DNA from 3 places in the Treponema sp. B152 genome. Region 1 is predicted to be linked to each of the others. Evidence: riboswitches for the same ligand, from Rfam matches in the RefSeq annotation. Region 1 holds a riboswitch; each other region holds the start of a gene.
What was found. A riboswitch is a leader RNA that binds a small molecule or an ion and turns the genes downstream of it on or off. The one in region 1 is predicted to bind cobalamin.
Positions count from the first base shown of each region.

Region 2: another riboswitch for cobalamin. It lies ahead of HYB91_RS03305 (DUF4198 domain-containing protein); the one in region 1 lies ahead of HYB91_RS08085 (Glu/Leu/Phe/Val family dehydrogenase).
Region 3: another riboswitch for cobalamin. It lies ahead of HYB91_RS09180 (ABC transporter substrate-binding protein); the one in region 1 lies ahead of HYB91_RS08085 (Glu/Leu/Phe/Val family dehydrogenase).

Region 1 is NZ_CP058668.1:1,737,402-1,745,157, reverse strand. It holds gene HYB91_RS08095 (hypothetical protein) at 1-739, shown strand, start outside; gene HYB91_RS08090 (MGH1-like glycoside hydrolase domain-containing protein) at 860-2,293, shown strand; gene HYB91_RS08085 (Glu/Leu/Phe/Val family dehydrogenase) at 2,304-3,545, opposite strand; cobalamin riboswitch at 3,853-4,041, opposite strand; gene HYB91_RS08080 (Rpn family recombination-promoting nuclease/putative transposase) at 4,234-5,100, shown strand; gene HYB91_RS08075 (formate/nitrite transporter family protein) at 5,142-5,978, shown strand; gene HYB91_RS08070 (NAD(P)-dependent oxidoreductase) at 6,033-6,911, shown strand; gene HYB91_RS08065 (orotate phosphoribosyltransferase) at 6,923-7,627, shown strand; gene HYB91_RS08060 (TVP38/TMEM64 family protein) at 7,665-7,756, opposite strand, start outside.
Region 2 is NZ_CP058668.1:742,681-750,436, forward strand. It holds gene feoB (ferrous iron transport protein B) at 1-49, shown strand, start outside; gene HYB91_RS03295 (hypothetical protein) at 137-679, shown strand; gene HYB91_RS03300 (DUF4198 domain-containing protein) at 689-1,702, shown strand; cobalamin riboswitch at 1,782-1,986, shown strand; gene HYB91_RS03305 (DUF4198 domain-containing protein) at 2,309-3,127, shown strand; gene HYB91_RS03310 (hypothetical protein) at 3,138-3,323, shown strand; gene HYB91_RS03315 (ZinT/AdcA family metal-binding protein) at 3,411-4,622, shown strand; gene HYB91_RS03320 (ZinT/AdcA family metal-binding protein) at 4,712-5,923, shown strand; gene HYB91_RS03325 (hypothetical protein) at 5,957-6,295, shown strand; gene sufU (Fe-S cluster assembly sulfur transfer protein SufU) at 6,358-6,792, opposite strand; gene HYB91_RS03335 (SufS family cysteine desulfurase) at 6,827-7,756, opposite strand, start outside.
Region 3 is NZ_CP058668.1:1,962,918-1,970,673, forward strand. It holds gene prtP (dentilisin complex serine proteinase subunit PrtP) at 1-941, opposite strand, end outside; gene prcA (dentilisin complex subunit PrcA) at 955-2,853, opposite strand; gene prcB (dentilisin complex subunit PrcB) at 2,889-3,494, opposite strand; cobalamin riboswitch at 3,604-3,785, shown strand; gene HYB91_RS09180 (ABC transporter substrate-binding protein) at 3,947-4,942, shown strand; gene HYB91_RS09185 (FecCD family ABC transporter permease) at 4,944-6,011, shown strand; gene HYB91_RS09190 (ABC transporter ATP-binding protein) at 6,011-6,772, shown strand; gene HYB91_RS09195 (Na+/H+ antiporter NhaC family protein) at 6,862-7,756, shown strand, end outside.

The DNA of each region.
Region 1 (7,756 bases):
TATTTCTTCCGATAAAAAGACCATAGATACCGAAAAAACTTTAAGAGCAGCTTCTATTTTAATCCGCTATGGAAGTTCATATCCCGATAAAGGTACATGGAAGGCTGTAGGGCAGGCCCTGTATTCTTCTATATTTTCTCTTGGAGGAAATTCTTCAAGTTTACCGGCATCTTTCGATATTCAAGGCGATAAGGCAAAGAAGTTAGGGCTTATGGCCAATGATGCCCTAATTCTCCATGCCGAAAAACTGTATGCTGCTGCTATTAAGGATAATCCATATTATCCGCATGAAGAGTCTTTGGCTTTAAAGGCTGAGCCCGGTATTTGGGCTTGGACATCTGCACGCGATATAAATGTGCTTAAAAACGATGCAAAAACATTCAGTTTTAGAATTTCGGCTAAGACGGGAGATACCCATTACATGATTATAAGGGGAATCCGTCCATTTTATAGAATACAAATCCATGAAATCGATTTTAGAACGGATCCCAGATTTGAGATTTATAATTCTTCAGGCTATGTTTATGATGAAAGAACCCGTACTCTTTTGTTAAAAATGAAGCATAAAAAGGATGATGAAGATATAGTTCTCTTTTTGGGCCGCCCGCCTGAACCTGTTCCTGTGGTGCCTGTTGTCCAAGAGGGTGCTGAAAGCGGAACCGACACTGAGGATGGTACTTCAGCCGAAAATTCAGGTTCTGCCGAGGAAAAAGAAGAAACTTCCGGTGCCGGTAATTAATAAAACGAAAGCCTTTTTTCAGATTCAAAACTTTTTTTATAAATATTGCTAAAAAACTACCCTTTTTTGAAAAAATATGATATACTATATATTGTCTTGCACAAAAAATAAGGAGTTAAGGTGAATAAAAGAGATTTTCCGCGTGTTCATTTTTACGATCAAGATTTCGTGGACATTTACGATAGAACATGGGCTTGGGTTCATGATTTTTGGCATTCGGCGGGCGACGGCAAACAGGGTACCGAGGGCTTTTTTATTTATCCCGAATCGGACGGCAATTTTTTGAATCAATATGAAACTATATTTTCTTCTTTTTTCTTTGTTTATTCTAATAAGAATTATACACCGAATTCTGCTCTTGACTTTTTTTATGACAGGCAGGAAGAAAACGGAGCCATACGTAATAGATATGATTTTGATACAAAGGAACCTGTTTTAAAAAGGGATAATCCGGAAGGGCTGGGGATGCCCCTATTTGCATGGGCTGAGTACAATATTTATCATAAGACGGGAAACAAAAAGCGTGTAAAGGATATTATGCCTGTTTTGATTAAATACATGGACTGGATTGACAAAATGTTTAAGTCGGATAACGGTCTCTATAAAAGTCCTCTTGAAACAGTAAATATGCCTAATACGCCCCGAAAAGAGTCCGTTTTTTTGACCGATTTTAATTCGGCTCTTGCCGTAAATGCCCTTTATATGTCTGCCTTGGGCGATATACTAAACGACAAAGAAATAGACTTTCAGTATAAGAGGTTGTATTTTACTGTAAAAACCAGAATCAACTCCATGATGTGGAATGAAGAAGACGGTTTTTATTATGATCTCGATGCTGAGGGTAAGCAGATAAAGAAGAAAACCCTTGCCGGTTTTTGGCCGATGCTTGCCGAGATTCCAAATGAGGATAAGGCCGCCCTTCTGGTAGAACACCTATCCAATCCTAAGACTTTCGGGGTTGATCATCCTTTTCCCAGTCTTGCAGCCGATGAGCCTGAATATGACGAAAACGGAAACGGTGCATGCGGCAGTGTCTTTCCTATTTTGAACTTTGTTGTCGTAAAGGGTTTGGAAAAATATAACCGCTGGGAGATAGCAAGAGAGTGCGTTATAAGGCACCTTTACTATGTGCTTGAAACCCTTTCGCCCGCAGGCAATTCAAAAAAACAGGGCTTTTTATGGGAGGCCTATTCTCCTGTCAAAGAAGGTCCTGCCCAATGGAAGGGAAAACCTGCTTTTCCGCGTAAACAATACCTTTTGGGTGTAGGTCTTTCTACAATCAGCCTGATGATAGAAAACGTTATAGGGCTTTCGATAAGTCTTCCGCGCAAAACGGTAAATTGGACTGTCCCCAATCTTGAAGTTATGGGTATCGAAAATTTAAGCCTTAAAAGGAACCTTATAACCATTCTTTCGTCCAAAAGCCAGAGGGGCTGGGAAATTCACATGGAAAGCGAAAAGCTCTATTATTTTACCATAAATATCCTAAACGAAAAGAAGAAGACCTTGCCGATTCCGTCGGGTAAGTGTTCGATGCTGATAGACAAACTTTAAAAGGGCCGGTTTAGTTAATTCCCTTAACTTTTTGAGTTTCTACAAGTTCTTTTAAGGCCTTAATATAGGCTGCCTTTCTCATGCTGACCTTATAGGCTTCTTTTACGTCCCATACCAGTTTGAAGGCTTCAATCATCTTATCTTCAAGGCGTTTGTTGACTTCTTCTTCCGTCCAATAAAAACCTTGCAGGTTTTGTACCCATTCAAAGTATGAAACAATTACACCTCCCGAGTTGGCAAGAACATCGGGCACAGTTATAATATTCTTTTTTTCGAGGATTTGATCGGCTTCAGGGGTGACGGGGCCGTTTGCTGCTTCGATGATTATAGAGGCCTTAATATTTGATGCATTTTTTTCGGTAATTTGATTTTCGAGGGCCGCCGGAATTAAAATATCGGCTTTAAGCTCCAATAGCTCTTCATTGGTTAGCCTTTTAAAATCGCCTTCACAAGAATTGAGTTTTTTTCCTTCTTTTTTATGTTTGAGTATTTGAGGAATATTTAAGCCTTTTTCATTGTATATTGCACTGCTTGTATCGCTTATTGCAATTATCTTGGCTCCGTCTTTATAAAAAAGATCTGCAGTAACGCCGCCGACATTTCCAAGCCCTTGAATAACTACACTTTGGTCTTTTAAGGTTTTATTGAGTTTCTTTAAAATTTCCCTTGTTGCAAAAAGAACTCCGCGGCCTGTGGCCTCTACTCGTCCTTTAGATCCGCCGAGAGGAAGAGGTTTTCCCGTAACAACCGCGGGGCTAAATTCTCCGGCATATTCACTGTAGCTGTCCGCTATCCAAGCCATCACCTTTGCATTTGTTCCGACATCCGGGGCAGGTATATCTATCTTAGGGCCTATAAAAGATGCAATCCGCCTTGTGTAGCCTCTTGTCAGCTTCTCAAGCTCCGTTTGGGAAAGCTTTGAAGGATTTACGCAAATGCCTCCTTTTCCGCCTCCATAGGGAATGTCGGCAACAGCACACTTAAAGGTCATCCATGCAGAAAGGGATCGTACTTCATCGATGTTTACATCTTGGTGAAATCTTATTCCCCCCTTTGCCGGGCCTCTTAATGTAGAATGTTGAACCCTGTATCCGCTAAAGACCTTGATTTTTCCGTTATCCATTTTTACGGGTATTGAAACATGCATCTCTCGTTCAGGGCTTAAAAGGGATATGTAATCGTCTTCTGACAGATTAGCCGTATGTGCAGCTTCCGTTATTGTACTTAAAAGTTTTTCGTATGTACTCGCCATAAAATCCTTCTTAAAAATAATTTATGATGATTATACATTAAAAGCCTTATTTTTGAAAGTTATCAGGGGGAAAATTTGAATTTTGATTTAAATAAAGAAAAACGATTTCGGTCCGCAAAGGGATTTAGGTTTCCTCAAAATGTACACCCAAGGGTATCAATCGGATGTACTCAAGGCTAAACGAAGAAAACTTGACAAAATCTTCAAACAGCCCAAGGAGCAATAGAGGAAATAAATATGATTAACACGATAAATTTTGCTGCATCTCATGAGTCCAAGCAGAGTGCGGCACGGGTAAAACTTGTATTTTACCCTCATAGTCATTGGCAGGTCTTACGGCTCGGAGGTCATCATTGATTTTCGCCTTCCCGGAATAAACCAGTGGCATTTTGAAAAACAACTCTCTCACTTACGTCAGCCGGACTGCTCAGGACTTGCACCTGATTCCCTTTTCACTCCTTAAGTTAAAAGGAGCACCAAGACCGAAACCGTTATTTAAACATAATTCTATACTTTTATAAAAAATAAGTCAAGATATCAAAATCGGTACTCCAATCCAAACTAGATTCAACACTATGACAATTGAAAAATCTACTGTTCTATGATATACTTGATTTGTAAAGGGGATTGAGAGTTAATTGGTAGTGGATAATTTGTAATTTCATTACCAATTAAAAAGAGGTGTGATATGAGTATTTCAAACAGAAAATACAAGGATTCGGTTTTTGTTGATTTGTTCAGTGAAGATGAAAAGGCGAAAGAGAATTTTTTGTCTCTTTATAATGCATTACACGGCACCAAACTTACGGCTGCAGCACAGCTGAAAAATGTAAGGCTTGATCAGGTCCTTTATATGACATTCTATAATGATGTGTCATATCTTATTGATAACAAAATCATAGTGCTGGTAGAGCATCAATCCACTATAAACCCAAATATGCCTTTACGCTGCCTTGAATACATAAGCCGCCTTTATGAAACTCTATTTGAATCAAAAGAAAAATACAGCCGTAAACTCTTAAACATTCCGACGCCCGAATTTTATGTATTTTATAATGGGGATGAAACCTATCCTTCCGATAAAACATTAAAACTATCAGATGCTTTTATAGAAAAGACGGTAAAACCTAATCTTGAGTTGACCGTTAAGATAATAAACATAAATCAGCAAAATCACCATCCCTTGCTTAAAAACTGCAAAACGATGTATGAGTACACAATATTTGTAGAAACGGTACGAAGATGGAAAAAAACAGATCCTCAAAACGGTTTTCAAAAAGCGATTGAAGAATGTATAGCAAATGATATATTGCGTGATTATTTAAAACGCAAGACTAAGGAGGTATTGAATATGTTACTAGCCGAATATGATTATGAAACAGATATAGCTGTGCAGCGTGCTGAAGAACGGGAAATAGCCTTTGCTGAGGGAATATCTCAGGGCGTTTACCAAAATAAACTGGAAACTGCTAAAAATTTAGCTGAAATGGGGTTTGCCGTAGAAGCAATCGCAAAAGCTACAGGTTTAAGCTGTGAAGAAATCGAGAAACTATAAATTAATAATAAAATCTGCATAGCGGTATTAAGGAGGCGTGTATGTCTGAAAAAATGTATTGTGATCCGGCCGAGATTTTGGAAGTTACGGTGCAAAAGGGTATTGCAAAGGCTTCAACTCCGGTGTGGAAGCTGCTTTGTTTAGGATTCTTGGCAGGGGTTTTTATTGCCTTTGCTTCGGAAGGCTCCAATATGGCTGCTTTCGGACTTTTTGCCAAGCCTGAAACTTACGGCCTTGGAAAATTCGTTGCAGGGCTTATCTTTCCTGTAGGCCTTATCTTGGTACTCCTTGCCGGAGCCGAGCTTTTTACAGGCAACAACCTGATAATTGCAGCTGTTTTAGAAAAAAAGGTGAGCCTTACTGCAATGCTTAAAAACTGGCTTGCCGTTTATATCGGGAACCTTATAGGTTCTGTTTTTATTGCTTTTTTGATTGTACAAAGCGGACAGCTTTCAAGCGATGCGAGCCTTTTGGGTGGGATTACGATAAAAATTGCTTACGGCAAGGTTTCCTTTTCTTTTGTGCAGGCTGTTTTTTTAGGCATCATGTGTAATTGGCTGGTCTGTCTTGCAGTCTGGCTTTGCTATGGTGCTAAGGACATGACCGGAAAGATGCTTGCCGCTTTTTTTCCGATTTGGCTTTTTATAACTTCCGGGTTTGAGCACAGTGTTGCAAACATGTACTATATCCCCGCAGGGATTTTCTCGAAAAGCGTTCCGGCTTATGCTTCCACTTCCGGCCTTTCCGCCGAGGCTCTTTCAAATATAAATTGGGCTGCATTTTTTATAAAGAATTTAATGCCCGTTACCCTCGGAAACATAATAGGCGGAGCATTTTTTGTCGGAATGTTTTATTGGATTTGTTACAAGAAAAAATAACTTTTCGGAAGCTGCTGCTTCCTGCAAAAGATTTTTATAAGGAGAATTTAAATCATGAAGGTTGAAAATTGTGATGTAGGCTTTATAGGCCTTGGAGTTATGGGAAAAAGTATGGCTGAAAGATTAAGAGCGGCCGGTGCTAAGATGCACGTTTTTACGCGCACAAAAAAATCCGCCGAAGAGATTCTTTCAAAGGGTGCTGTTTGGTATGATGACCCGGCAAGCCTTGCTCCCAACTGTAAAATCATTTTTACCATTGTCGGCTATCCGCAAGATGTTGAAGAAACATATTTCGGAGAAAAGGGTTTATTAAAAACCGCGAAGCCTGGAACGATTTTTGCCGATATGACGACCTCAAGTCCGATTTTGGCAAAAAAGATTTATGATGAGGCAAAGAAAAAAGAATGCTTTTCTGTAGACGCTCCCGTTTCAGGCGGAGACATAGGAGCAAAAAACGGCACCCTTTCGATTATGGCAGGCGGAGATGAAAAAGCCTTTAAAGAGTTGGAACCTTTTTTTGCCTGTATGGGAAAAACTTGGGCTCTTCAAGGCGGTGCAGGGGCAGGGCAGCATACTAAGATGGCAAACCAAATAGCCGTAGCCGCGAATCTTTTCGGTACTGTTGAAGCTGTCTGTTATGCCGAGGCCGCAGGCCTTGACCCTCAAAAAATGCTTTCGGCTATCGGGGGCGGTGCTGCAGGAAGCTGGCAGATTTTAAACAACGGGCCTAAGATGCTTCAAAAAGATTTTGCTCCGGGTTTTTATATTAAACACTTTTTAAAGGATTTAAACATAACCTTAAATGTTGCAAAGGAACTCAAACTGCACATTCCAGTTTTGGAGCTTGCACAAAATTTCTTTAACAAGATGAATGAAGAAGGTTATGCCGAAAAAGGAACTCAGGCCATCTATGAATACTATAAGACTATTTAAAGGAAGCTCTTATGTACAAAGATGAAAAGAAAATTGCAGAGGTTCAAAAAAAATATGGGCCGCTTTTGGCTAAAACGGCTTTTGAATTGGGAGCCTTAAAGCTTTCTCCCAATGAACCCTTTACTTGGGCATCAGGCTACCGTATGCCCATTTATAACGATAATCGCCGTTTTTTAGCCCTGCCTGAGATGCGCCGTACAATAGCAGAAGCCTTCGCAGAGCTTTTAAAAGCGGTTGAGTTTGACCCCGAATGGCTTGCAGGAACTGCAACGGCAGGAATTCCTCATTCCGTAAGTTTGGGAGACTTCTTGCAAAAAAGCGTTTCCTATGTACGCTCAGGCGGAAAAGATCACGGCCTAAAAAATCAGATTGAAGGTTTGGGTGCTAATGCGGATTATAAAGGTTCCAGCGTACTTGTTGTTGAAGATTTAATTTCGACGGGAGGAAGCTCCATCAAGGCTGTTGAGGCTGTGCGTAATGCAAACGGAAAGGTTCCTTTTTGTTTTGCTATCTTTTCTTACGGATTTGCAGAAGCCGAAAAAGCTTTTGCAGAACTTAATCCTCCATGTATTCCGGTTACTATTTTAAATTACGATATTATGCTGGATGAGGCCGTAAGGCAAAACTATATAAGTGAAGAAAATAAAAAGAGCCTTGCCGAATGGAGGCTCGATCCTTTCGGTTGGGGCGAAAAACACGGTTTTCCCAAGGTCTGATATTTTTTTTTAGATGTTTTTAATAGCCGTAAGAAACTTAGCTTTTTTTACGGCTATTTAGTTTGTTAAAAATCAAAACTCCTGCAAAGGCAGCGATGCTTCCTATAAAAAAGACGGCAAGAGCAAGTC
Region 2 (7,756 bases), 990 kb from region 1:
GTTGGTTGCCGTCCTGGTTTTCCAGCTGGGAAGACTGTTCGGCTTTTGATTGTAAGAGAAATTTAAGGAAAGCCTCTAAAAGACTGAAGCTTTTAGAGGTTCACATTTAGGATTATAAATTTATGGGAGTTTATAGATGAAAAAAATATTTATCGTATTTGTTTTAATGATGTGTTCTATTATGCTTTTTGCACATTCGCCCCTTTTGACCGTTGAAGATAACGGAGACGGAACTATCTATGTTCAAGGCGGATTTTCAAATGGAGCTTCGGCTGCCGGTGTTAAACTTTATCTTACCGATAAGGCTTCAGGGCAAAAAATCTGGGAAGGAGAATTCCCCGATGTAGGCGAACTCAACCTGCCTATCCCGAATGTTCCTTATACTGTAACCTTTGATGCAGGGCCGGGCCATATTATCGTAAAAGACGGTCCCGAACCCGAAGGCGGTTTCGGCAGTCAGGCTGCTTCTTCTGAAGCCGCAGGAGAAAACGAGTCAGCCGGAGATGCTGCTCAGGCTCAAAAGCCCGTTGCTGTCTCCGGTTCTGCAGGTTGGGTGCCTATGGATACCGTTTCGGCAATGCCTAGTGTCGGTCCTTCGTTTACGGCAATCTTGGCCCTTGTACTTGCCGTAATAAATTCGATACTGATTGTCTTCCTCTTTAAAAAACAAAAAAGGTAGGTGTAAAAAGTGAAAAAGCTATTTTTTTCCGTATTGCTATGCTGGACGGCTTTGAGCCTTTTTGCTCACTTTCAAATTATTTATACTCCGGCTTCAATAATCGAAGCTTCAAATAACAAGGTAGATTTTATAATTTCTTTTACCCATCCCTTTGATTCAGGCCTTACTATGGACATAGGTAAAAATGAAGCAGGCGAAATAAAAGGATTAAAGGAATTTTATTCCATCCATAAAGAAAACAAGACCGACTTAATGCCCTTTTTAAAAAAGGGGGAATTTGAATCTGCGGAAAACAAGGCCTTTGCATATACCTTTGAATTTGATAAAGAGGCAGGTTTTAGGGGAGGCGGAGACTGGGTCTTGGTTGCCGTTCCTCATCCGTATTTTGAAGCAGCCGATGACGGATATATTCAGCAGATAACTAAGGTCTTTATCAACAAGGCCGGACTTTCGACCGATTGGCAGTCAAGGGTTGCCGAAGGTTATCCCGAAATTTTGCCTTTGGTAAAGCCCTACGATATTTGGGAGGGCGGTGTGATCCGTGCCCTTGTTTTGGACTCCGATGGAAAACCCGTGCCTTATGCTCAGGTTGAATTTGAAAACATGAACTACGATGTGGATATGGCAAACAAGAAATTTACCGGAGAACCTAAGCTGCAAAAAGCGGGCGCCGGAATGATAATGGCCGATAATACCGGCGTTTTCGAGTTTATTCCTCCTTGTCCGGGATATTGGGGCTTTGCCGCCCTTAGAGTAGGGAAGGAAAAGGAATTCGGAGGAAAAGAACTTTCTCAAGATGCCGTTATTTGGTTTGAGGTCAGCAAGATTGAAGATGCGGCCGAACAGGCTGATAGCATAAAACAAGCCGATATATCTTCTTCTGACGGAGAGCCTTCTGAAAGAGCAAAACCCAAGGAAGGATTTTCGCCTGCGGCCCTGATAATAGTAATCTTGCTTTTTGTGGTTATGTTCGCTTGGCCTCCTATCTTTAAAAAGATTTCGGATAAGGCTGAAAATAAGTAGGATAGTAAATAAATAACAAATCCCCATTGGTGTCCCGTTGGGGGCTTGCTTTTTTTTTGGAAATATTTATAATTACCCGAAGGTTATAGACAAATAAGGTTCTTAAATTAATTTTTAAGATTAAAAGGGAAACCGGTGAAAAACCGGCACAGTCCCCGCTACTGTAATTGAGTTTGTTTATCATAATGCATCTATGTATTGGAAGCATAAGCCACTGTTAATATGGGAAGGCGATAAACTTTAAATCATAAGTCAGGAGACCTGCCTATTTGTATTACGAAATCCTTCGGAGGGAAGGAAAATCGGAAAACTCATTATTGTACAACTCTATTTTATTGTCAGCTTTTTCTATAAGCGGAGCTGATGTCTTGCGTTTTTCGTGTTTTCTTTATTTAATCTCCGATTTATTTTTAATTAAAAGTTTGCTGTTCCGTCTTTGGGGGCTTGCTTTTTTTTTAAGAATAAGATAGATTGTAAGTGCTGATTTACATTTGGATTTGAAAAAAAAGATTTTTCCGTGAGTTTAAAGCAAGACTTTTGGTCCTATCTTTTTTTGAACTTAAGATTATGAGTCTTTAGACTAAAATATTTGTAGGAGAGTTTTTTATGAAAAAGCGTACAGGAATAGTTTTATTTTTATTCTTGGTATCTATGGCTTCATTTGCACACTTCCAAATGATTTATACCCCGACCTCAAGAGTTGAAGGCAACTCTGTTGATTTTAAGATTGTTTTTACACATCCTGCAGAATCAGGACATGCAATGGATGTCGGTAAAAACGAGGCCGGAGAAATCAAAGGTTTTGAAAAATTCTTTTCCGTGCACAAGGAAAAGATTCAGGATCTTCTTCCCTCATTAAAGAAAACAGAGTTTACAACTTCAGAAAATACGGCTTCAGCCTATGACCTTACCTTAAATAAGGATAACGGTTTTAGAGGAGGCGGAGACTGGGCTCTTATTGCTGTTCCTCATCCTTACTATGAAGGTGCTGAAGATAAGTATATCCAGCAGATTACCAAGGTCTTTATCAATAAGGCAGGTCTTGATACGGACTGGAGTGCAAGATGTGCCGAAGGTTATCCCGAAATCATGCCATTGGTAAAGCCTTACGATGTTTGGGTAGGCGGACTTTTCAGAGGTACTGTTGTAGACTCAAAAGGCAAGCCTGTTCCCAATGCGGAAATTGAAGTTGAATATATCAACTTTGATGTAAACATGAAAAAAAGCAAATTTGAGAAGAAGGCAAAAACCAAAAATGCTGCTGCCGTTATTTTAGCAGATGAAAACGGAAACTTCTCCTTTGTCCCTCATAAGGCCGGATACTGGGGTTTTGCTGCCCTCGGTGCAGGTAATGTAAAAGAATTTGCCGGTAAAGAACTTTCACAGGATGCCGTACTTTGGATTGAAGCAGTGCCTGTAAAATAAGGATTGCCTTATGACATTGGGAATGGTTTTGACTATTTCGATAGTTGCAGGTGTGATTCTCTTACTCATCCGTAAATATTACAGGATATTTAAGGGTAAGGCTTCGGCCTGCAACTGCGGAGAAAAAAATATCAATCCTAAGAGCGGCTGCGGTTGCGGATGCTGCGGCTGTTCTGCGGAACATAAAAAAGGCTAGTTTCTTTTTACTTTAAGTCAAGAATTGTTTCTTGTTTAAATAAAAAGTTAGCTAATATAACTTATATTAACTTAAAGGAGTTTAATTATGGTTAATAAAAGAATGGGTGCAAAGATTGCACTTATACTGGTTACACTCGCAGTTATTTTTACTGCCTGTAAAACAATGCCTGCTGCAAAAGATAATAAGCTTGCAGCCGGAATGGAGTTGGCCGCCTGGAAGGGCGAGTGGGTTTCAGCAGATATCATAAAAAACAGCCCGTCTTTAAAAGCAGCTTATAAAAAAACAGCTGCAGATATGCGCTTTTATACACCAGAAGGCCTTGAAGCTGCTGCCTTGGACATGTACAAAACACCGGCGGTAAAGGCAAAGTTTGACGGTACAAACACTGTTCTTTTTACATATTTGGATAAAGACGGTAAAGAAATACAAATTTCAGTCAAATACAAGTACTTGGGACAAAAAGCTGACGGTGAGTATCCCGATTCTATGTGGGAGACTTTTGAGGCTGTAGAAGATAAGCTTGATAATGCAAACTTTAAGTATTTTATATCAATGCCTCCTCATGCTCATGGTGACGGACCAAAGCACTGGCATGCCCGTTTTGGAAGATACGGTATTGACAACCTTGTAACCGGTGCAGGAAGATGGCCTACGTACTATTCTTCATCTACACCTGAAGCTGAGCTTGTTAAGATGTTTGAATCTTCAATCCCGAATATGCCTAAATGGAATCCTGTTTCTCCCTTTGAATCCTATGCCAAGTACGGCAAATGGATCAACTCTTTATCTATTTTTGAAAATACAAGTAAAGAAGTTGAAGCTGCCTATGCAAAGGTTATAAAAGAATTTGCAGGCAAAAATCCCAATGGCGGAGATTTTACAAAGGCTGAAATTATTGCCGAATTACAAAAAGGAAATAAATCCGTTAAAGATTATTCCCACATGGAATTTATTGTAAAAGACGGAAAAAATGAACTTGTTTTCTATAAAGGAAATAAAGAAATCTTTAGATCAAGCTATGTTCGTGTTGGTGCAAGTCCTTCAAAGCCGTATATGACGATGAAGGCTGAAAGAAAAGATGCCGGTATGTTTTCTTTGATTTCATTTGTAGTTGTACACGGTAAAGCTCCGATGCTGCATTTCCACTTGTGGTACGGTAATAACGAAAAAGAAATTGAAGAGTTTGAAGGAACACCTACTTGTTACAGGACAGCTCTTACAGACGCTGAAATTGCAGCAGCTGTAGAGAAATCTGCAAGAACTCTTTTAGAAAGATTAACAAAGGCTAAAAAATAATTTTTTTTGGGAACCTATTTTTAGGTTCCCAATTTTTATTAAGTTTATCAATATTTGATAATACCTTATTTTGACATAAGGAGGTTACTATGTCTACGAAAAATTTCGGTGCAAAACTTGTATTAGTTTTGATGGTTCTTGCGGTTACTTTTACTGCATGTAAGTCGATGCCTAACACAATCGGAGGCATGAAAATTGAACCCGGTAAAGAACTTGCCGCATGGAAAGGTGAATGGGTTTCGCTGGATTCCGCAAAAAATGATCCTTCTTTAAATCCTGTATACAAAGAAGCGGCCGCCAAAATGGAAAACTATACCGTTGAAGGTTTCAAATTGGCTGTTGAAGGAATGTATAGAACATCATTTTCAAAGATAAAATTTGACGGAACAAACACTGTTGTGTTTACCGTAAAAGATGCTGATGGAAAAGAAAAAGAAATTTCTTCCGAGTATGTTTACAAGGGAAAGGTGCCTGTTATAGGTTATGACGGATATTACTGGGAAACTTTTGAAGCCGTAAAAAATGTACGCGGCCTTACTATGGCAAAATATATTATCTGTTTTCCTCCGCATCAAGATTCCGAAGGGGGGCTGCTCCATTGGCATGTAAGAACAGGCGGATCCGGTATTGACGCATTGGTAAAAGCAGATCCTATGTGGTGGCCTACCTATGTGTCTGCTTCAATGACAAAAGAAGAACTTGTAAAGAATTTTAAAGATACCATAGGAGCTGTTGCGGGCATGTTCCCAAAATCTCCCTTTGAGCCTTATGCAAAAGAAGGAAAATGGATGAATAGCTCTTTAATTTATGACAACACAAGTGCTGAGGTTAATGCCGCTTATAACAAAATCATTAAAGAATTTGCCGGTAAAAATCCTAAGGGCGGAGATTTTACAAAAGCTGAAATTATTGCCGAAATGAAAAAAGTATACGGCACGACAGATCTTTATACTCATATCGAATTTGTTACCGAAGACGGTAAGAACGAATTTGTAGTCTATAAGGACGGAAAAGAAATTCATCGAGCTGCTTATAAGAGAACTGCTGAAAATGCCTCCAAGCCCGGATTGCTTGCTGTGGTAACTGATAAAAAAGATGCAGGAATGTTTAAGACAATTTCTCTTACGAGTGCAGGAGGAAATCCTTTACATTTCCATTTTTGGTATGGTATGAATGATGCCGATTTTTCCAAAATTAAAGAGAAGCCTACATGTATACCTGCAAATACACCAAACAAAATGATTGCAGAGAGAGTTGAAAAATCTTGCCGCAAGATTTTAAAAGGTATTGTTGAAAAATAATTGTATTGAGACTTTTTATAGGAGAGAATAAAAATGAAAAAAAGAACAGCTATCTTTATTTGTTTTTTAGTATTGGGAGCAGCTCTTTTGTTTGCTCATGCCCCGATATTGCACTGTTATGATAACGGTGACGGAACTTTTACCTGTGAGGGCGGTTTTACCGACGGTTCATCTGCTGAAGGTGTAGAAATTCGAATCGAAAATCCTAAGGAAAAAGATGCAAAAAAGAAGGTTATAATTAAGACCAAGCTTGATAAAAATGGCGAGATAACAATTAAGTACGCCGATATCAAGGTAAAAGACTTTTTAATTATCTTTGATGCAGGTCCCGGCCATGTGGTAAAGGTAAAATCAAGCGATATCGAAAAATAAGATTTACTTGATTTTTTTTAAAAAAGGGACTTTGTTTTTTACACTGTCCCTTACAATAAACCTCATTTTTTTTCGTTTAAAAGAACATCGGCACTGTGCCAGCTTAAAGTTGCACATTTTATACGTGCCGGCATTTCGGCAAAATATTCCAAGATTTGAGCATCTTCCAATTCTTCCTTTTCTTCTTCCGAAATTTCTTTTCCGTTCATCATCTTAAAAAATATTTCTACCTTGCGTTTTCCTTCTTCGGCATTTTTTCCTTTTATAAGTTCAATCAGCATATTTGTAGAAGCCGTAGAAATGGCGCAGCCCCTTCCTAAAAAGGAAGCATCTTCTATGATTCCGTTTTTTTCCCGGATAAGCAGGGTAAGGTCATCACCGCATGAAGGATTATGTCCTCTTTCTATCTTTACTCCTTCGCCGGAAAGTTCGCGGCAGTTTTCTTTTTTTCGGGAGTATTCTAAAATCATTTCCTGATAAATCGTATCTATGTCCATTTATGTTCCTTATCGATATTATTTTTAAGTTTTTTTAATCCTTTAAAAAAACGCTTTTTACTTTTTTTAAGGCTGTGATCATAACGTCTATGTCTTCCTTGGTATTAAAAATAGAAAAACTTGCACGGCAGCATGAATTTATGTTTAGGTAAGCCATCAGGGGTTGCGTACAATGATGTCCGCTTCGAACCATAACGCCGTATTCATTTAAGATGTAGGATGTGTCATGCGAGTGCACATCTTTTACATTAAAGGCTATTATACCCGCCCTTTCCTCAGCATCGGTGCCGTAGGTTTCTATAAAATCAAGTTTTTTTAATTCCGAAAGAGCATAAGAGTCCAATTCTTTTACGGTTTTTTCTATATTGTCATAACCGATTTTTTCGATATATTCTATTGCATTTTTAAGAGAAACTATGGCAGTTGTATCGTGGGTGCCGCCTTCGTATTTGTAGGGGGCTTCCTTAAACTCGCTTGATTCTTCTGAAACAAAGTTTATCATATCTCCGCCGTATAAAAAAGGCGGCATCTTGTCCAAGAGCTCTTTTTTTCCGTAAAGAACCCCGACACCGAAGTCCGAAAAAATCTTGTGTCCCGAAAAAACTAAAAAGTCGCAGTCAAGGGCTGATACGTCCTGCTTGTAGTGAGCAATGGCTTGGGCTGCATCAACCACAACAACGGCTCCGTTTTGGTGGGCTAGTTTTATTACCTCTTCTACAGGGTTTATAATTCCTGTAGCATTTACCACGCTTGAGATGGCGACCACCTTTGTTTTAGAGGAAAGTTTAGCCTTAAAGTCATTTATGTCCAAGGTACCGCTTTTGTTAAGATAGATAAATTTTACGGCAGCCCCCGTTTGTTTTGCAACAAACTGCCAAGGTACGAGGTTTGCATGATGGTTTGATACCGCCAATAGAATTTCATCTCCGCTTTTAAGCTGTGATAAGCCGTAACAATAGGCAAT
Region 3 (7,756 bases), 230 kb from region 1:
GTAAGATCGAGCAGGGCGCCGTAAACCGACCATGTGTCTCCACCGAATTGGCCATTTAAACCGGCATTGAGCGATTGGTACGAAATAAGCTTTGTGTTTTTCCATGCGACACCGGCGATACCGATATTATTATTGCCGCGGGCAGCGATAGTACCAGAACAGTGCGTACCGTGCGCTCCCTTATCCCAGTTTAGTCCGATAGGAATTTCGGTAAACGGATGACCTGGGGTGATGGCGGTACCGTTTTCTGCAGTAACACAGGATTTCGCATACAGCACTATCGAATCCCCATTTTCATCTTTAAAATCTTTATGCTTCATATTAATGCCGGTGTCGATGATGCCTGCAACAACAGTCTCGGTACCGTAACCTATTTCACTGTAGGCTTTCAGTGCCTCGGTTATCGAAAGCCCGTAATCGGCATTATTTGCCTCAGGGTCGTCCAAATAATTTCCTTTTGTTAGATCGTAAGTTTCTGCATTGAAAGGGTCTACAGGGCCATCGTTTTGATTCGGAGCCTTGCTTCCGTCCGGTTCTACAACCTTATAATCGTGTTCTACCGAAAGAACTCCCTCTATCGAAGCCGCGCGCAGTAGATTCTTTTTATTATTTCCTTCCTTATTAAGATACCAGTAAGTAAAACCCGTATCTGTAAGGGAAATCTTTCCTTTAACAATAAAACCTTTTTTTTCAAAAAGAGTCTTGTCAAAGCCGTCTTTTGTCTTAACGATAAAATAACCGTCAACTATATCCTTGTCGTCGGGCTTATAATTTGCACCATTCGGTAATTCAACCGACGATGAATTTCCTAATCCTCCCGTATACCCGTTTAAAACTGCTCCATTATCTTTATTACCGATAACGGCAGTATTCATACCGAAATTACAGGAAGAAACAATCAAAACTATTGTCATTAAAAAGAATAATATTTTTTTCTTCATCTTAAAGACCTCCTTATTCAATTACAAAGGTAAATCTGCCGTTTACGGCGTTGGAGCCGCTTGAGCTGTTATTTCCCATTGTGCGAGATTGATTTGAATCATACATTTTAACAATCCTAAGAGCCCTGTCATCTCTTAAACTGATCGCACTCTTTCCCCAGTCCTGAATATCCCACTGATAGTTTACACCCGATTGGTATTCCATCGGGGTACCGGCAGCTACGTTAAATTGTGCTATCTTTACAAATTTATCGGTAATTGTGATAATGCCTGTGGAAGAGTCAACGGTTATAAGGTCTTCAAGTTTGTTGATATTGTAATAGGTCTGCAATGGTGTTGCGAGCTGCTTTTTATATGAAAAGCGCTTAACACCTGAACCGAACCCTATAGTATCAATCAGTAAATCGGGGCCGGTAGTAGTATTAGCACCGCCTATACCGACAGTAACACCATCAAAGACATAGCGGAATTTTGAACCGAAAACAGGTTGTCCCTGTCCGTCGAGGATCAATAGGCCTAAGTCGCACCAATCGGCTTCTTCCTTGGTCAGCAGCTTTTTATTGCTTATTGTGCACGAATACGACATGTTTGCAGCATCGGCCGCCGAAATCTTTTTACGGTTTTCAGGAGCTTTAAGGGAATAGGTGAAGGCTTCCATAACCTTGCCCGTAAATACGGGAGACTCAAGTGTATCCGTTGCAGTAAACGCTTTAATTGTATACACGTACTCTTTACCTTCTTCAAGTTCTGAAGATGTATCAAAACCTTGATGTGCGCCCCAGCCGGGGTTTGTTTCGGTTTTAGGCTCATCGTAGTGAGTTCTGCTTACAAATTTAGGGGTATCGGTGCTGCCCTTTTCTTTTCGGAATACATCAAAGCCCATAATAGGAACGGAAGTAGTCGGAGTGGTTTTATCTACAACGCCGAAGACGAAGACCGCCATATATGAAGAATTGTGTCCTTCAACGGGGTTTAAAGCCTGCGGCATCACTTCGTGTCCGCTGTCTAACTGCACAAGTCCCTGTCCGGGTTCGGTTGAGAATGTATTGTTTGTAAAGGGAACCCTTTCTATTATCATAAAAGCACTTCCAAATTTAGCATTCGAAAGGGGAGCTGCTGCCGAGGTTTTACTGAATTTTACGGGGATGCGTTTTTCGACCCTGTTGTTTGCAACGTCGTAGCCTACTATTATAAGCTCTGTTTTGTCGTCAGGCATTGCCGCATGTTCTATATCAAAAACGTATTTCGATGTAAAAATACCGTCACCGGGAGTATTATCGGGAGTGTAAACCCCATCAATACCTTCATAACTTGTCGGCATCATACCGAAACCGAGTTTTGCACCGAAACCGTTCCACGCAACATCTTCCACTGCACCCACTTTAGAGGTGAATTCTACATAAACTTTTTTTTCAGCGTTTCCGATGTCATAATTGTCCGTTATATCAACACCGGATGCATTTTCAATTGTTACCTTGTCGATATGGGGGGGGGTAACATCTCTTGTTATTTGCCCGTGCGCAAATTGGAGCATCATAACTCCTTTGAGGCCCTCTTCGGGTACATAATAGTCCTGCAGCCTAGAGCCCGCCCATGTACCTTTTTTGCCTAAAAGAACAAAGTCATACTTCTTTTTAGGGCTTACCTTTGCAGTAACTTTTCCTTTCCTGACAGTAAGCTGATTAGTAACCTGTTTGCCATCAGAATCAAAAACTACCAGCTTTGTTCCATCCACTACAGTGCCGCTTACCGAATCCGAAACGGTAATTTCAACACTCACGGCATCAGCCGGAATGGGATACGGATCCTTTTCGGGTTCACTTGCCGACTTTTGCTGCGGACAAGAACCGAATAAAAACGCCAATAAAAGGATACACCATAACGCCGCAGCGTTCCATCTTTTTTTTGACATACTCGTCCTCCTATAAATTTATTAAATTATAGATTTTAAAAATCTAATTTGCCGTTTTTAGCATCCCCATTGATTTCAATAAAAATCTCGGTATCCGGTTCGGCATCTACCGAAACTATTACATAAGGGCGGGTAAAAGCCTGCGTAACCATATCCTTAGGTCCGGGACTTTTTACCTCAAAAACCAAATTGATGATCTTCCCTGTCTTTATTGCAGAAACAGGCACAATGGAATATCCGCCCGTATTAAAAGGTCCTGCGGCAGCAATAACAACCGCTTTCTTCGAAAAATCTATCACCGGTGCTTTTAAGGAATTTCCATACAAAACGGAATAAAGGGTCTGCAAATCTTCTTGGCTTTTGACAATAGATGGTAAACCGGTTTTAAAATTATTCCCTTGAGTCAAAATTTCATAAGCAGCCTGCATAGACTCCGGCGGACTGCTCAAAATTTCAGGATTTTTAAAAGAAGAACCCAGATTTCCTTCCGCCCCTTTATCAGGCACAGTAGGGACTTTGTCATCAGGCACGGAATGGAATTCCCCGGCGGGTTGTTTAGGAAGCGTTTTACAACCTAAAAAAGTTACACAACAGATAAATAATAAAATTACACAAAACCTCATAGTACTTAAGTATATCATATTAATTGGATTTAGCAAGACTTATTTTTATAAATTTTGTAAATTTTCGAAAAAAAACAAAAAAAATGCCGGCTTGACATTAATTTACAAAAGTTTTAGAATTACTTCACAATTTTCAAACCATACAGGTGCCGAGATTCGGTTAAAAGGGAAGCACGGTGTAATTCCGTCACGGTCCCGCCGCTGTAAGAGAATAGTCTTTTTAAAATATGTCACTCGGGAAATCGGGGAAGGCTTAAAAAGATGATGAAGCTCGAAGTCAGAATACCTGCCTGTAAAGGACTAAGCCTTGTGCTTTACGAGCGATAAAGTACGGGACACTTAAGGAACTTATAACATCTTTGTTTTCTCTATAACTTAATAAGATCCCAAAAGTATCTTTGTACCCGCTGCATAAACTTATACCTTTTAGTTTGAAGGCGTAAAATAAACACACTATTTTGGGGGAAGATATGAAAAAGATTTTTTTTCACTCAATGCTGCTATTATTGGCAGTTTCAGTTTTTTTAGGATGCAGTCCTAAGGAAGATCAATCACAAAATTCGGGCAAAACAATGCCTAAAACGGAAGGAGCCCATTATCCTGTAACAATTACTACATATAATTATGCGGGGGAACCTGTAGACCTTACATTTGAAAAAGCCCCGGAAAAGGTTGCAGCCTTTTACCAAAGCCCTATCGAAACAATGCTCGCTCTCGGTCTTTCCGATAAGCTTATTCTTGCAGTCGGACTTGATGATCCGGTTAAAGACGAGTTTAAAGAAGCTTTCAGCAAAGTAAACTATCGCGATAAGCGTCCTGAGAAAGAAGAAATTATCGACATGGAACCGGATTTTATTTTTGCATGGACATCATTATTCGGTGAAAAGCGTTATGGAGACGTAAAATTCTGGCATGACAGAGGTACAAAAACCTATATTTGGCAAAACTCAGGTTTAAAAAAAGAAGATGCTCTCGAAAACGAATATCAGGATATTCTAAATATAGGTAAAATTTTCAATGTAGAAGACAAGGCTCAAGAAATTGTCGATAAGATGAAAACTGAAATTGCCGCAGCAAAAAAACACGTCGAAGGCAAAACAAAGGTAAAGGCCATAATAATTGAAGTAGAAAAAGAAGGCCAGTACCGTGTTTATGGGGAAAGAACTATCGGCGGGCAAATTGCAATGCAGGTCGGTGCCGATCTTGTAGGTAAGGATAAAAAAGGAATAGGCAAGGAAGAATTAATCGAGCTTAATCCCGATGTTATCTTTACGGTTTACTTCGGCGACTATATTGAAAAAGACCAATCTATAGAAATGCTCACAAAAGATAATGCTTTACAAAGCATAGCAGCACTTCAAAACAAAAAAGTTTTTCCGATTAATTTAAGCGAAGTTTATGCCAGCGGCATAAGAACCTATGACGGAATAAAGACAATTATCTCAGGTTTATATCCTGACCTATAATATGCAAAACAATAAAAACAAGGTGCTGAAAATAGTTTTTCTATCTTCAGCACTTCTTTTTCTTTTGGCGGGACTTTTAATTTCCATAGTTCTATCGGTAGGATTCGGAGCCGTACGCATAGCTCCCGCCGAAATCTTAAAAATCGCTCAATTTAAAATCTTAGGTGCCGGAAGCCTTGAAGGAATTAAAAAGTCGGCTATCGACATAGTTTGGATTGTCCGTATGCCTAGGATACTTTTAGCCTGTCTTACCGGAATGGGCTTAGCCGTAACCGGAGTTGTCATGCAGGCAATAGTACAAAACTCATTGGCAGACCCTTATATATTGGGCATTTCGTCGGGAGCTTCTCTCGGGGCAACCCTTGCAATCGCTTTGGGCGTGGGTGCGAAACTGGGGCCTAATTATGTGGGCCTGTGCGCCTGCTTTTCAGCCTTTGGAACAGCCTTAATCGTAATAAATGCCGCCAACATAAAAGGCAGAGCCAATTCCGCAAAATTACTTATGGCAGGTATTGCCATAAGCACGATTTTTTCAGCCTTTTCTTCGTTTATAGTCTTTACTACAAAAAACCGGGAAGCTATAAGAAGCATTACCTTTTGGCTTATGGGAGGCTTCGGCGGAGCAAAGTGGGAAAACCTAGGACTCCTTGCAGGAGTGATATTTTTAGGAATCTTCTTTTTTATGACGCAATACCGTACCCTTAACCTGATGCTCCTCGGAGACAGCGTATCAATTACTTTAGGAAAGGACTTGCATATTTACCGCCAAGTCTATCTTTTGATATGTTCCGCCATTGTAGGTTTTTTAGTATACAACGCAGGAATAATCGGCTTTATAGGCTTAATAATTCCGCATATTTCAAGGATATTTTGGGGAACAAATCATAAAAACATAATTCCGTCATCCGTATTGATAGGAGCCATAATTCTTATATGGGCAGACGTACTGGCACGCTCCGTTTCCAGCCTAGGTGAAATACCCGTAGGAGTTGTAATCTCTCTTATAGGTTCGCCGGTATTTTTATATTTATTGATAAATAAAGAATACGGGTTTGGGGGTAAAGCATAATGGTTCTCGACATCAGCTCTCTTTCATTTAACTTCGGAAGCAAAAATATTTTAGCCGATATTGACCTTTCAATTAAAGATAACGGAATTGTAGGCATAATCGGTCCCAACGGTTCGGGAAAAAGCACCCTGCTCAAATGTATATACCGAGTTCTTAAACCCAAAACCGGCACCATATTTATCGACGGTAAGAACATAAATGACTATCAGTTTAAAGAAACGGCAAAAAAGATGGCTGTAGTTGCCCAGCATAATGACACCCATTTTGACTTTAACGTGCTTGAGATGGTTTTAATCGGCCGCTCGCCTCATAAAAAATTTATGGAGAGGGATTCAGCCGAGGATATCGAACTGGCGTACAAGGCTCTTGAACAAGTGAATATGAAAGATTTTGCCGACCGCAATTTTTCAAGCCTGTCGGGTGGAGAAAAGCAAAGAATTATTTTAGCCCGTGCCTTAGTACAAAACACGGATTGCCTCATCCTCGACGAGCCTACAAATCATCTGGACATAAAACATCAGCTGCACTTTATGAGCCTTGCAAAAGATTTAAAAATAACCGTTATATCGGCAATCCATGATCTTAACATAGCTGCAATGTATTGCGATAAAATATACGCTTTAAAAGAAGGACAAATTATCGCCTCAGGCAGTGTAAATGAGGTTATCACAGAAGAAGTAATTAAGACCTTATATGATGTGGAGGCCAAAATCATTTATGATGAAGAAAAAAAGCCCCATGTAATATTTAAAAACATTTAACCGGCTTTTTTCTTTAATAACCAAACCTATACACTTTTTTTTACGAATATGATACACTGGCACCCTTATTTTACATAAAAGGAGACTTTATGCGCGCTTTTTTTAAGCTCTCTCCGGTCTTATTACTTGCAGGTTTGATGATGATTTCAAACATAGAATCTTTTTCAAATGCCTTGGGATTTAAGCTGGACATTTTAATCATAGCCCCTATAGCCGTAATCTATGCTTCCATAGTCGCTATGATAACCGAAAAATTCAAATTCAACGATATTTTAAACTCTGCCGTAGACAATGTTAAGGAAATGCAGCTGGTATTTTTTATCCTTATGTTTGCCTATGCGATGGCCGATGCCTTTATGTCTACAGGAGTCGGAGCCTCGATTATAACTTTAAGCCTAAACATAGGCATTTCCGCCAGAACAGTAGCCCTTGTTGCCTTTTTGGTTTCCTCCGTATTGTCGGTTGCTACGGGAACCTCATGGGGAACCTTTGCAGCCTGTGCTCCTATCTTCTTGTGGATGACCCATATTTTAAACGGAAACTTGGTTTTAAGCATTGCAGCTATTGCAGGCGGCTCATGCTTCGGCGATAACCTCGGTCTTATCTCGGACACAACGGTCGTAAGCTCAGGCATTCACAGGGTTGAAGTTACTCACCGTATGAAAAATCAGGGGCTTTGGTCTCTGGTGTGTTTGATTATAGCCGGAGGCTTATTTTTAATTGCAGGCTTAAGCCTCCCGGGAGATGCCGTAAGTCCGCAAAAAGCCATCGAAGCCATTCCCCAAGAAGTTTGGACAAAATTAGCTGAAGAAAAACCGGTCGCAGTTGACCTTCTCAATCAGGTACAGCACGGAGTCCCCGTTTACATGGTAATTCCGCTCATTCTGGTCATAGGGATTGCCTTAAAAGGCTACTCTACCCTCCTTTGCCTTGGAGCAGGTATAGTTTCATGCTTTATCTTAGGCCGCTTTGCAGGAACGGTTT